2 regions of the Providencia stuartii genome follow, and region 1 is predicted to be linked to the other one. Evidence: predicted binding sites of a transcription regulator. Region 1 holds the regulator's gene; the other holds the start of a gene.

Region 1 (6,853 bases):
TTTAATCGGTGGACTCGCCTCATCACCATTTGATAGTGAAGGTGTGCGTACTACTGAGCGCAATATTATTGAAAAGGGTGTGCTGCAAACTTGGTTGATGACTTCCTATTCAGCTAGAAAGTTGGGGCTACAAAGTACAGGACATGCAGGGGGCATCCATAACTGGCGCATTGCAGGGCAAGGTTTATCATTTGAAGCGCTGTTAAAACAAATGGGCACAGGCCTAATTGTCACTGAATTGATGGGGCAGGGAGTCAGTGGGATCACGGGGGATTATTCGCGTGGTGCCTCCGGTTTTTGGGTCGAAAATGGTGAGATCCAATACCCAGTGAGCGAAATTACTATTGCGGGTAACCTTAAAGAGATGTGGGCGAATATGGTTACTATCGCAGATGATATTGAAACGCGAAGCAATATTCAGTGTGGTTCAGTACTACTGCCTGAAATGAGCATTGCAGGCCAATAATGGCATTATAGCGAGCATTTGTTGTATAAAGGAGTCTGAGGAGCGATTGCTCCTCAGTTTTTTGCTCACAATAGGATATGTTTATATGGTAGACCCCATTCGAGTAACATTAAATCGTAATGAATATATACGGTTCAATAACTACTGCTATAAAAATAATTATTTTTATAAGGGGAAAAGTTCGTCCATTCCTTTGGTGATGTTTATCATTTTTATTGTTGTATTTGTGGTGGCGTTGCAACTGCTTAACATCACATTGGCCCAAATTTCGATGGCATTGCTTATTTCACTGTGCTTATTTTTATTTATAGCGGCTCGAATATTACAGACCTTCCGGTGTGCAATACCTGATCCCGATAGCTTACTTTTTTCTGAAAAGCAGTATTATTTTGATGAACAAGGCATTCATGAAACCAGCGAATATGGCTCTTCATTTATCAAGTGGGAAAAATTTACGTTTATCCGAACAGATGGCGATTTGTTATACCTGTTTTTTGACCGTGTCAGTACCATTATTATTCCTGCTCGTTGTTTTGTATCGACAGAGGAAAGTCAACAGTTCGTGCATATGGTAAAAAAACATGCCACGAATTTGTTGATGGAATGAGTTGAGTCACTCATCTTTAGAAGTGATGAAATGGGGATTGAAGAGAGTTAAGGTGATACGGTAAGGCAAAATGTGTTAGGCGCCCTTATGGGCCCTAACACAGTACTAGCGCGTTATTGGGGCATTAACGGTGAAACTCACCAGCCGCTTCTGGCTGATAAATAATTTCAAGTACTCTAACGCGAGTTTCAACACCATTAGGTAATGCCCAACTGATCTCATCATTGACACGTAAACCAAGTAAAGCAGCGCCAATGGGTGCCATTACAGAGAGTTGTTCCGCACTATCTTTTAATGATGCTGGATAAACCAACGTACGCGTGCGTTCTTCATTGCTGATTAAATCAAGAAAACGCACAGTACTGTTCATTGTGACGACGTCAGCAGGAATTTCCTGTGGTGACAGGATATCTGCACGATCAAGTTCATCATTCAATGCGTCAGCAACTGGGGTACCTGCATAAGCAGCTTGTTCCAATAGTGCGTCTAGGCGCTCTGCATCTAAATCATTGATAATAATTGTTGGCTTTGTCATACCACACTCCAATAGAGACGTACAAAGCAAACACCCCCCACCCAATAAGGTAGGGGGTGTCGCTGTGATAAAATTGTATAAAATATTAGGCTCTTCAAGCTCCAAAAGGAAGAGATCATGATCACGATCTCTGAGCCAATAGTTGTAAAACAACTGATATTTAGTTCGTAAATAATTGGTTGATTATACTAACTTTCATCAAATCCACTTTCGAACAGGTTAATTATCGCGGATAAAGCCTGATCTTCATCAGGGCCGCTAACCTCAATATCAATGGTACTTCCTTGCTCTGAGTCTAACATCAACATCGCAATAACGCTATCCGCCTCAGCCTCGATATGATTATTATTGCGTAAAATAACTCTAGAGTTAAATTTTTGAACTAATTCATAAAGTAACATTGCCGGCCTAGCATGCATGCCAAGCCGGTTTTTTAAGGTGATGGTCGCTTTTAGTGTCATTATTTCCGTTTTTCTAACGTTCGGTGGCGGGACTGTACGTTTTTGCCGCGGGAACGAAAATAATCAGCTAGCTGTTCAGCAATATAAACAGAACGGTGTTTACCGCCAGTACAGCCTATAGCGACAGTCAGATAACTACGATTATTTGTTTCAAGCATTGGCAGCCACAATTCTAGGTAGCTGCGTGTTTGATAAATAAAGTTATGGACCTCAGTATGCCTATCTAAGAATGCAGCAACGGGGCGATCTAACCCTGTCATTGGGCGTAATTTAGGATCCCAGTGCGGATTGGGTAAAAAGCGGACATCAAAAACATAATCCGCATCGATAGGGATACCGTGTTTGAAACCAAAAGATTCAAACACCATGGTGAGCTCACGTTCACGTTTGCCCATTAAACGTGTTCTCAACATCTCTGCTAATTCATGCACTGACATTTCAGAGGTGTCTATCACTAAATCAGCACGAGAGCGTAGTGGTTCTAACAGCTCGTTTTCTTCATCTATCGCACTCTCTAGCGATAAATTTTTACTGGAAAGAGGATGTAACCTACGCGTATCGCTATAGCGGCGAATTAATGTGTTGCGATCAGCATCCAGAAACAAGAGTTGAGGCGAAAAACTAGCAGGTAATCTATCTAATGCCTCTTCAAAGATCTCTGGGTTATCGGGCATATTACGCACATCAATGCTCACAGCGGCTGAAATATTACGATCTGCGAGTGAATTGGCCAGTTCTGGAAGCAGCACAACCGGCAGGTTATCCACACAATAGAAACCCATATCTTCCAGCGCACGTAAGGCAACGGATTTTCCCGAACCGGAACGGCCGCTGACAATCATCAGCACCATGAGCTAACTCCCTTTTGTTTCTTTTCGATGATCATATGATCTCGATAGTTGAATCGAACTTTTGCTTACTTATTAAAACATCACAGTTTATGTCAGTACAGCTATATAGAAAATATCAAAATTTTATATACATGTAACCCTGTGATGACAAAGTCATTCAATTATAGATTACTCAGTAATAATACTATATAGCTCAGCGTCGCTTTGTGCCGATCTTAGACGCTTACAAAAAGATTTGTCTGCTAATTTTTTGGCGATTAACGATAACGTGTGCAGGTGTGTTTTGCACTGATCGGCAGGCACAAGTAATGCAAAAAGCAGATCGACAGGTTGATTGTCGATGGCATCAAAGGCAATAGGCTCTTCAAGATGCAAAAAAACGCCAACAGCTTGCGTATGTTCACCTTCTGCTAACTTACCGTGAGGAATGGCGATCCCACTACCAATACCTGTTGTTCCGACTTTTTCTCTGGTGAGTAATGCTTCAAATACCGTATTTTCCGGTAATCCCAACTCTGCGGCAGCGAGTTCACTAATAATCTCGAGAGCCCTTTTCTTGCTAGTACAGACAAGGTTATTACGTGTACAGGCTGGTGATAATACGGCGCTTAATTGGATTTCTATATCACTGTTCATTTTATTGTTCGCTTAGGACTACAAAACCAGATAGCGGGGTACGCTATCTGGTTTTAATTATTTATTGGTCATAAATCACTGAGTGATTTCACCATAAATAGACTAGTGTTGTCTCAGTTTTTCTTTATGTTTGGTTAACTGGCGTGACAATTTGTCTACCAGTAGGTCGATTGCTGCGTACATGTCGTTTTCTTCAGCTGACGCATGGAGTTCTGCACCATTCACCTGCACAGTTGCTTCAGCAATCTGCTGAACTTTTTCAACTTTTAAAACGACTTGAATACCATTGATACGATCAAATAATTGCTCCAATTTTTTGATTTTTTTCTCAACAGTTTCACGCAATGCAGGGGTGACTTCGATATTGTGTCCAGTAATCTGAAATTCCATACAATCTTCCTTACTTTGTCAATTAAACCAACTTTTTACGTTGATTTGAGGGCGGAATAGATAACGATTCACGGTACTTAGCGACAGTTCGACGAGCAACCTGAATGCCCTGTTCGGCCAGCATGCTGGTCAATTTACTGTCACTCAATGGTTTTGCTGGATTTTCAGCAGCAACCAGTTTTTTCACTAACGCACGTATTGCCGTTGAGGAAGCTTCTCCTCCAGTATCGGTACTCACATGGCTAGAGAAAAAATACTTCAATTCAAAAATTCCCCTAGGGCTATGGAGATATTTTTGCGTTGTGACTCTCGATATTGTCGATTCATGCATATCGACCTGATAAGCAATATCAGCCAATATCATGGGTTTCATATATTCATCGCCGAGTTCGAAAAATTCTTGTTGCTGTTCAACAATGCAAGTTGCGACTTTTAACAAGGTCTCATTGCGACTTTCCAAACTCTTAATCAGCCATTTAGCATCCTGCAAATTGCTACGAATATACTGTGAATCACTTTCGCTTACTGAATCTTTTATCAGTGAAGCATAGTGATTGTTAATACTTAGTTTAGGGATGCTATCTGTATTTAATTCAACTTGCCAGTGTCCATTGATTTTTTTCACTAAAACATCAGGAATGACATATTCAGACTCTCCGGTATTGATGGATTGGCCGGGTTTGGGATTCAACGTCAATATCAGATCAATAGCGGTTTTTAGTGCATCTTCTTTTAATCGAGTCAGCTTAGTGAGCTGGCGAAAATCGCGATTTGCCAGTAAATCGATGTGTTGGCGAATAATCGTACGAGCTTCCTCTAATCCAGGGGTATTTTTCGGATAGAGAGATAGCTGAATGAGTAAACATTCTTTAAGGTCTTGTGCCGCCACTCCAAGGGGATCAAAATGTTGGATTCGTTTTAAAACCGCGCTCACTTCTTCCAAAGTGATATCAGGGTTATCAATACCTTCATGGATATCGGTAATTGATGTGGTGAGATAGCCTGAATCATCAATAGAATCAATAATTGCTGTCGCAATAGCACGATCCGTATCGGTAAAAGGAGTTAACTCGGATTGCCACTGCAAATAGTCCTGTAGGGTTTGTGTCGTTTCCCCTTGGTAGACCGGTAATTCATCGAAACTGTAGTCGTTGCTGGTGCCTGAAGGTGTGCCAGCGGTGTAAATCTCATCCCAATTGGCATCCAGTGGGAGCTCATCAGGCATATCACCCTTTTCGAGAGCATCTTTGGTATCGATTTCGCTACTATCAGTGTCGATATCGATGTCATCCAGCGAATCTAATTCATTGGCATTTTCTTCTTGTTCTAGAAGGGGGTTGGTTTCTAGAGCGAGTTGGATTTCTTGTTGTAGCTCAAGTGTAGAGAGCTGCAACAGGCGGATAGCCTGTTGCAGTTGGGGTGTCATTGCAAGTTGCTGACTGATTCTGAGCTGCAAACTTTGCTTCATGAATGGTCTTTTATCTCCATCTCAAAAATATATTTGTCATACAACCAGTGACGGTATCGCTAGCGAATGTTGTTGACCTGCTTTCTGATTTATTAAGACATTCAACAAATCGTGTCTCTGTCACCTAGCGATGCTCGACTTATTTTAGAGTCTATGACTAATAACTTATAGACGGAAGCCTTCCCCTAAATAAACGCGTTTGACTTGTTCATTTTCGAGGATCATCTCAGGTGTTCCGTGTGCTATCAGGTGCCCTTGGCTCACAATATAAGCTCTTTCACAGACATCGAGTGTTTCTCGCACGTTATGGTCGGTGATCAACACGCCCAGACCATAGTCACGTAAATGTTGGATGATTTTTTTGATATCTAATACTGAAATTGGGTCAACACCAGCAAACGGCTCATCTAACAAGATAAATTTCGGATTCGCGGCTAATGCGCGAGCAATTTCAACACGGCGACGTTCCCCACCTGACAACGATTGACCAATACTATCGCGCAAATGGGTGATACTAAACTCTTCCATTAGCTCTTCAGCACGTGTTTTACGTTGGTCTGAATTTAAGTCATGACGTATTTCTAGCACTGCCATCAGGTTATCATAAACGCTCAAGCGGCGAAAAATTGAGGCTTCTTGAGGCAGATAGCCAATACCACGGCGTGCGCGTTCATGAAGAGGCAACAGGCTAATATCTTCGCCATCAATGGTAATCTTACCTGCATCTCGCTGGACGATTCCGACCACCATATAAAAGGTGGTCGTCTTACCCGCACCATTAGGGCCAAGTAAACCAACAATTTCACCAGACTTCACCTCAAGGCTGACATCTTCAACGACCTTGCGTTTTTTATAGGCTTTTGCCAGATTCTCAGCGGTTAATGTCGCCATAACGATTATTTACTCTTTCCGTTGTTTGCCGCGGGGCCTTTCTCTTGTAACTGTGATGGCAATAATACTGTGGTGACGCGTTTGCCTTTATCGCTAAATGCTTCCATCTGTTGTGTCGGCACGATATAGGTAATTTTATCACCCTTAATATTGCTATCTAACTGCTCAAGATAGGCATTACCTGTTAATGTCAGCAGTTCTTTATCCACTTCGTAGCGTGCTTTCGCTGCTCGGCCTTTAATTGGCTTACCATCATCTTGTAGTTGATAGAACGTCACTGGATTACCAAATGCTTCTATCGTAATTTTGTCAGAGTTACTGCTAGGACGCGTAACCACGACTTTATTGGCTCTGATATCAATAGAACCTTGTTTAATCACAACATCATCTGTAAATGTGGTGACATTTTTCTCTAAATCAAGGGACTGCTTGACTGAGTTAATTGTCATCGGTTGTTGTGTATCAGATTTTAATGCGGAAGCTGGTACGCTAAGAGCAAAAATTGCGCTGGCAACGGCTCCTTGAATAAAACGCTTTTTATTTACTTG
Region 2 (6,853 bases), 920 kb from region 1:
CAGCAATGGTGATTTTTCAAAATTGGTTACTGACTGAAGTTAAATCGTGATAAAGGGTTACTCGATGCCTAGCTCTTTTAATTTTCGAGTTAATGTATTGCGACCCCATCCAAGTAAACGAGCAGCCTCTTGTTTATGTCCATGAGTATGCTTAAGTGCACAGCTCAGCATGGTGTATTCCATTAACGGTACTGTTTGTGCAAGCAAATTTTCTTTCCCTTCCGCGAGAGCGTCTTGAGTCCATTGCTCAAGTAATTCAAACCATGCTGTATTATTGCTTGCGACATAATGGCATGTCGTGGATTCAGTGGATGCATCATTTTGCTGCTGGTGACCGAGTAAATCTTCAGGTAAGTCTTGTGGCAAAATTTCTTGGCTTGCCGCCATCACGGTGAGCCAGCGACACACGTTTTCCAATTGCCTGACATTACCGGGCCAATGATAGTGTTGTAAAAGACGTTCACTCTCTGGATGCAGCAATTTGCTATCAACCCCAAGCTCTTTGGCGGTATTTTGCAAGAAATAGTATGCAAGGCGGGGAATGTCCTCGATTCTTTCTCGTAATGGTGGGAGTTGCACACGAATGACATTTAAGCGATGGAATAAATCATCACGGAACAACCCTTCTTTAACCCGTTTCTCAAGATCTTGGTGAGTCGCAGCAATAATACGGACATCCACTTTTACAGGAGTATAGCCACCTATACGATAAAATTGCCCCTCCGCAAGTACCCTCAGTAGCCGCGTTTGGATATCGAGTGGCATATCACCAATCTCATCCAAGAATAGAGAACCGCCATTTGCTTGTTCGAAACGACCTTGCCTAACTTGTGTGGCACCGGTGAATGCCCCCTTTTCGTGACCAAAAAGTTCAGATTCAATCAGGTCTTTAGGGATGGCCGCCATATTTAGTGCAATAAAAGGCCCGTTGGCTCTAGGGCTATGTTGGTGTAGCGCATGAGCCACTAATTCTTTACCTGTTCCTGATTCACCATTAATTAGCACACTAATTGATGAGCGAGAGAGACGACCGATAATACGGTAGACCTCTTGCATAGCAGGAGCCTCACCTATCATGGTTGAAGAGACGCTTTCCATTTTTTGTTTGGGGTCACGTTCGACATGATTTTGTTCACGACTATGATTTAAGGCGCGTTCAACCAGCGCAACGGTTTCATCAATGTCAAAAGGCTTAGGTAGATAATCAAAAGCGCCCGATTGGTATGCATTCACCGCGGCATCAAGGTCAGAGTGCGCTGTCATAATAATAATGGGTAATAATGGGTGTGACTGTTTTAGCTGAGTGAGAAGGGCTAAACCATCCACACCAGGCATACGAATATCCGATAACAAAACATCAGGTTGGTCATGTGTTAGCGCCGCGAGGACGCTATCTGCGCTATCAAAACAGGTGCAATGAAAAGAGGCACTATTTAATGCACGCTCAAGTACCCAACGAATAGAACTGTCATCATCAACAACCCAGATTTTTCCCTGTTGCATTGTTATCTCCTATTTTTTAATTGGTAGATAAATAGAAAACTCGGTATGACCGGGCCAACTGGTAAATTCAATTTTTCCTGCATGTTGGTCAACTAAACTATGAACGATGGATAGACCTAATCCCGTGCCACCTAAGCGACCACTTACCATGGGGTAAAATAAGGTGTCTTGTATAGCTAATGGAATGCCTGGGCCATTATCTTCGATATCGATACGTGCCGCTAAGCGATAACGTTCACCTTGCAACATCACTTGAAATGCGGTGCGAGTTCGTAATGTAATCGTACCACCTGTCTCAGAAAGCGCTTGTAACGCATTACGAATAATATTTAGCAGAACCTGCTCAATTTGGTCAGGATAGTATTCAAGGTCAGGCAAGCTTGGATCATAATCGCGGACTAATGTGATGTTGTCTGGTTTTTCTAACGACACCAATCGGACGATATTTTCAGCGCTATGATGAATGCTTTGTTGTGTTTTAGGACCGGGGTATTGTGGGCCTAGTAACCGGTCAACCAAGGCTCTTAGCCGATCTGCTTGCTCAATAATGACTTGTGTATATTCGTTTAATTGTGGATCCGGCAAGGCTTTAGAGAGCAACTGAGCCGCTCCTCTTAGGCCGCCTAAGGGGTTTTTGATCTCGTGAGCAAGCCCTCTGATGAGCTCTCTTGCTGCTAATTGTTGGGCATTTTGTACTTGTTCTTGGCTTAGCCGACGTTGACTGTCTAATTGATAAAGCTCTAATAAAATAAATTGGCTAGAAAAAGGCTGTGCGCTTAACGCCATCACATGGGAGTGATTATTAAACACCAGCGTGACCTCGTTATCGGTAAAACTGTGGCCTTCTTTTAAGCTGTTTAACATTAATTCGTCATTTAAAGAGCAATAACTACAAAGAACAGGTAATGGTGTGCCATATATCTTGCGTTGACTTTGCGCAAGTATTTGCAAAGCCGCGTGATTAGCATAATGAATCACAAGGTCATAATCGACAATTAAGACGCTGTTTAACAGTGAGTTGAGGATGTGTTCCGGTGCTGGCAAATGTTCGGCTTTCATGTAATTCTGCTCCTGCACTATTTTGGTGCATTATACTTGATTTACCCAACAAAGCTGCAACTTGAATAACAATGCCGTCAATTTATCTATTACTAAAAAGTCAGAGAAAAGGCCCCATCAAAGATGGGGCAAATGTTTCACGGCAACAAAGACTAGCAGTGGAACGGCGTGTTACACACTGTAGTACATTTCAAATTCTAGTGGATGCGGCGTCATGCGGACACGTTGAATATCGTTACGCAGTAATTCAATGTAGGCGTCGATAGCGTCATTAGTGAAGACACCACCACGCGTTAAGAATTCGCGATTTTTATCTAATTCATTCAGCGCTTCTTCTAATGAACCCGCAACCGTTGGGATCTCTTTCGCTTCTTCTGGTGGCAAGTCATACAAGTTTTTATCCATTGCATCACCTGGGTGGATCTTGTTGATGATGCCATCAAGACCCGCCATCAGCTGGGCAGCAAACGCCAAATAAGGGTTAGCAGCAGGGTCTGGGAAACGAACTTCAATACGGCGCGCTTTGGTGCTAGCAACAACAGGAATACGGATAGATGCTGAGCGGTTACGTGCTGAGTAAGCCAACATAACGGGTGCTTCAAACCCTGGAACCAAACGTTTATAGGAGTTGGTTGTTGGGTTAGTGAAGGCATTCAACGCACGAGCGTGTTTGATAATACCGCCAATGTAGTAAAGCGCCATTTCAGATAACCCGCCGTACTTATCGCCTGCAAATAGGTTGATACCATCTTTTGACAGTGACATATGACAGTGCATACCTGAACCGTTATCGCCAACTAAAGGTTTTGGCATAAAGGTCGCTGTTTTACCATAAGCATGTGCGACGTTATGCACGACATATTTATAAATCTGAGTTTCATCCGCTTTTTTCGTCATTGTATTAAAGCGACATGCCACTTCGTTTTGTCCAGCAGTAGCGACTTCATGGTGATGCGCTTCAACCACTAAGCCCATTTCTTCCATTGTGGTACACATTGCAGAACGCAAGTCCTGTGAAGAATCGACAGGCGGAACAGGGAAATAGCCGCCTTTTACGCCTGGACGATGACCTTTGTTACCACCTTCATATTTAGTGCCGGTATTCCATGCCGCTTCAATATCATCGATATGATAGTAGCTGCTGTGCATGCTATTACCAAAACGGATGTCATCAAAGATGAAGAATTCAGGTTCTGGCCCAAATAACACGGTATCCGCGATCCCACTAGAACGTAAAAAATCTTCCGCGCGTTGAGAGATAGAACGAGGGTCACGGTCGTAACCTTGCATGGTACCTGGCTCAAGGATATCGCAACGAATGATCAATGTTGGATCCGCAAAAAATGGGTCAAGCATTGCAGTTGATGGATCTGGCATGAGCACCATGTCAGATTCGTTAATGCCTTTCCAGCCACCAATCGATGAACCGTCAAACATTTTGCCTTCTTCAAAGAAGTCTTCGTTGACTTGATGAGCAGGGATGGTGATGTGCTGCTCTTTACCTTTGGTATCAGTAAAACGCAAATCGATAAATTTTATTTTGTGCTCTTCTATCAGCGATAAAACGTGTTCTGAGGACATCGTCGGCTCTCCTGGTCAGGTCGGTTTTGCAAAATAATCACAGGCAGTTGGATTATTTTTTGCCATTATTTCTGGCTTTTCAGCGTCAGTTAATCAAGGTGTCACTTCTTACATAAAAATATAAGCGAAAAACGTGCCAACTTTTAAAATAGCCTAAATACGGCATATTACAACGTTATGACAAACGGATAAGGAAATAAACAGCAGTAATTGCACTAATATGGTGCAATTTGCTTTTTGATTGCACAGATGTAGTGCAATTTGACTAGGATGGGATTTAAATTGACGTAATAAAGTCGATTGATTGGCTATTTAGCCTTGTGCTTGACGTCTAAGCCCAAGGCTGTTCATTTTATAAAAATGGCTAAATAACAACATTATTCATCGATATTGTCAGTCAGTAATGTGTTTACTTGCTCAATTTGCTGTACTGCATCATTAATGATCTGTGCGATTTGGCGTGTTTGGGTTTCATTTAGTTGCTTTAGCACCATTTTATGGCGCAATAATGCTTTGAAACGGTGAACCGCCATTTCGATTTCTTCGGATAAATTACCGCCGTGCTGCATGTCGCGAGCTTTGGCTAATTTACGGAAAATAGTGGCCTCAATCTCTTGATTCGCTTTTAAATGTTCGGCACCTTCCGCGGTAATTTTGAAGCTTTTACGATTACGTTCAATTATTTCTGATTCAAGAAAACCTTGCTCTTCAAGTAACGTTAGCGTTGGGTAAACGACCCCAGGGCTTGGTACATATAAACCACTGGACGCTTCTTGAATATCTTTAATAATTTCATAGCCATAGCTTGGTTTTTTGGCAACTAATGACAGCACCATAATGTGCAAATCACCATGGTCGAATAAACGACGTAATCCACGTCCACGACCTTTATGACGACCTTCGCCATGTCTACGGCCCTTACCATGACAATGACGACCTTCACCATGACCATGATCTTCGCCGTGGCAACATTGATGTCCATGGCCGTCTTCATGGCGTGAATGATAAACATGACGGCAGGTATGAATTCGCATATAATCCTCCTTAATTAGATATATCGAATTAGCTTGAGTTAAATATAAATAGATATATCTAATTAGTCAATTTAGATATATCTAAATCACATTAAAAGGGTCGAAAACTAGATATTGTGCAAAAAAATCTATTTTTTATTCTTTTTTTAGGCGGATAATTAATGGTACAAAGTGTATTATTCTGCTACTTTGTGGTTTTTCAGTACTGATACGGGTTATTTTCTGATATATTCCGCGATTGTTACGCAACTGAATGTTTTTTAGTTAAAAACTTTTTATACAGTGATGGGTTTCACATTTATTCCACTTGTGCGGAAAAACGTGTAAAATAACAGCAAATTAACGTAGAAAGTATGCTTCCTATATCGATTTAGGCGCAATAAAGCATATTCCTTTCCTGTCAATTAAACGGTAAAAATCCTTGTCAATTCAAAACTTAAGAAATATCGCCATCATCGCTCACGTTGACCATGGCAAGACAACACTGGTTGGTAAATTACTACAGCAATCAGGCACGTTCGGTGAACGTGAAACTGTAGATGAGCGTGTTATGGACTCCAATGACTTGGAGAAAGAGCGCGGTATCACCATCCTTGCTAAAAACACCGCGATCAAATGGAATGACTATCGCATTAACATCGTAGATACCCCAGGCCACGCCGACTTCGGTGGTGAAGTTGAACGTGTTATGTCAATGGTTGACAGCGTTCTGCTGGTGGTTGATGCGACTGATGGTCCTATGCCTCAAACGCGTTTCGTTACCCAAAAAGCGTTTGATAATGGCTTAAAACCCATTGTTGTTATCAATAAAGTTGACCGCCCAGGCTCACGTCCTGATTGGGTAGTTGACCAAGTATTTGATTTATTCGTTAACTTAGGTGCAACGGATGAACAGCTTGATTTCCCTATTGTTTATGCATCTGCAATAAACGGTATTGCGGGTCTTGACCATACTGATATGGCTGAAGACATGACCCCACTTTACGAAGCTATCGTAAAATACGTTGAGCCACCAAAAGTTGATTTGGAAGGCCCTTTCCAGATGCAAGTATCACAGCTAGATTACAACAGCTACTTAGGTGTTATCGGTATTGGTCGTATCAAGCGTGGTACAGTGAAACCAAACCAGCAAGTGACGGTGATCGACAGCGAAGGTAACACTCGCAATGGTAAAATTGGTAAGGTACTGACTCACTTAGGTTTAGAGCGTATTGACTCTCAACAAGCTGAAGCTGGTGACATCGTTGCGCTGACGGGGTTAGGTGAACTTAATATCTCCGACACGATTTGTAACGTGGGGAATGTGGAAGCGCTGCCTGCATTAGCGGTAGATGAGCCAACAGTTAGCATGTTCTATTGTGTTAACACCTCACCATTCTGTGGTCGTGAAGGTAAGTTTGTGACATCTCGTCAGATTCTTGACCGCTTGAATAAAGAACTCGTTCATAACGTGGCGTTGCGTGTTGAAGAAACCCAAGATCCAGACGCATTCCGTGTTTCTGGTCGTGGTGAGTTGCACTTATCTGTTCTGATCGAAAATATGCGTCGTGAAGGTTTCGAATTGGCGGTTTCTCGTCCAAAAGTTATCTTCCGTGAAGTTGATGGTCGTAAACAAGAGCCATTTGAACAAGTGACCTTAGATGTTGAAGAACAACACCAAGGTGATGTCATGAAGG

What was found. Region 1 encodes sigma-54, which starts transcription at its own class of promoters, with help from an activator protein. Its sites were predicted from a motif close to GTTGGCACANNTTTCGCTNT; they were not measured.
Region 2: a site for sigma-54 is predicted at 4,265-4,284, ahead of glnA (glutamate--ammonia ligase). Genes of this name have one in related genera too.

What each region holds. Positions count from the first base shown of each region.
Region 1 covers NZ_CP119546.1:3,749,643-3,756,495, reverse strand. Annotated here, with positions in the region: gene pmbA (metalloprotease PmbA) at 1-466, shown strand, start outside; gene P2E05_RS21765 (YcxB family protein) at 552-1,073, shown strand; gene rnk (nucleoside diphosphate kinase regulator) at 1,198-1,608, opposite strand; gene npr (PTS phosphocarrier protein NPr) at 1,797-2,069, opposite strand; gene rapZ (RNase adapter RapZ) at 2,069-2,920, opposite strand; gene ptsN (PTS IIA-like nitrogen regulatory protein PtsN) at 3,089-3,556, opposite strand; gene hpf (ribosome hibernation promoting factor) at 3,659-3,946, opposite strand; gene rpoN (RNA polymerase factor sigma-54) at 3,969-5,414, opposite strand; gene lptB (LPS export ABC transporter ATP-binding protein) at 5,580-6,305, opposite strand; gene lptA (lipopolysaccharide ABC transporter substrate-binding protein LptA) at 6,311-6,853, opposite strand, start outside; gene lptC (LPS export ABC transporter periplasmic protein LptC) at 6,843-6,853, opposite strand, start outside.
Region 2 covers NZ_CP119546.1:268,993-275,845, forward strand. Annotated here, with positions in the region: gene P2E05_RS01160 (LysR family transcriptional regulator) at 1-50, shown strand, start outside; gene glnG (nitrogen regulation protein NR(I)) at 58-1,503, opposite strand; gene glnL (nitrogen regulation protein NR(II)) at 1,513-2,562, opposite strand; gene glnA (glutamate--ammonia ligase) at 2,734-4,143, opposite strand; gene P2E05_RS01180 (PadR family transcriptional regulator) at 4,521-5,177, opposite strand; gene typA (ribosome-dependent GTPase TypA) at 5,599-6,853, shown strand, end outside.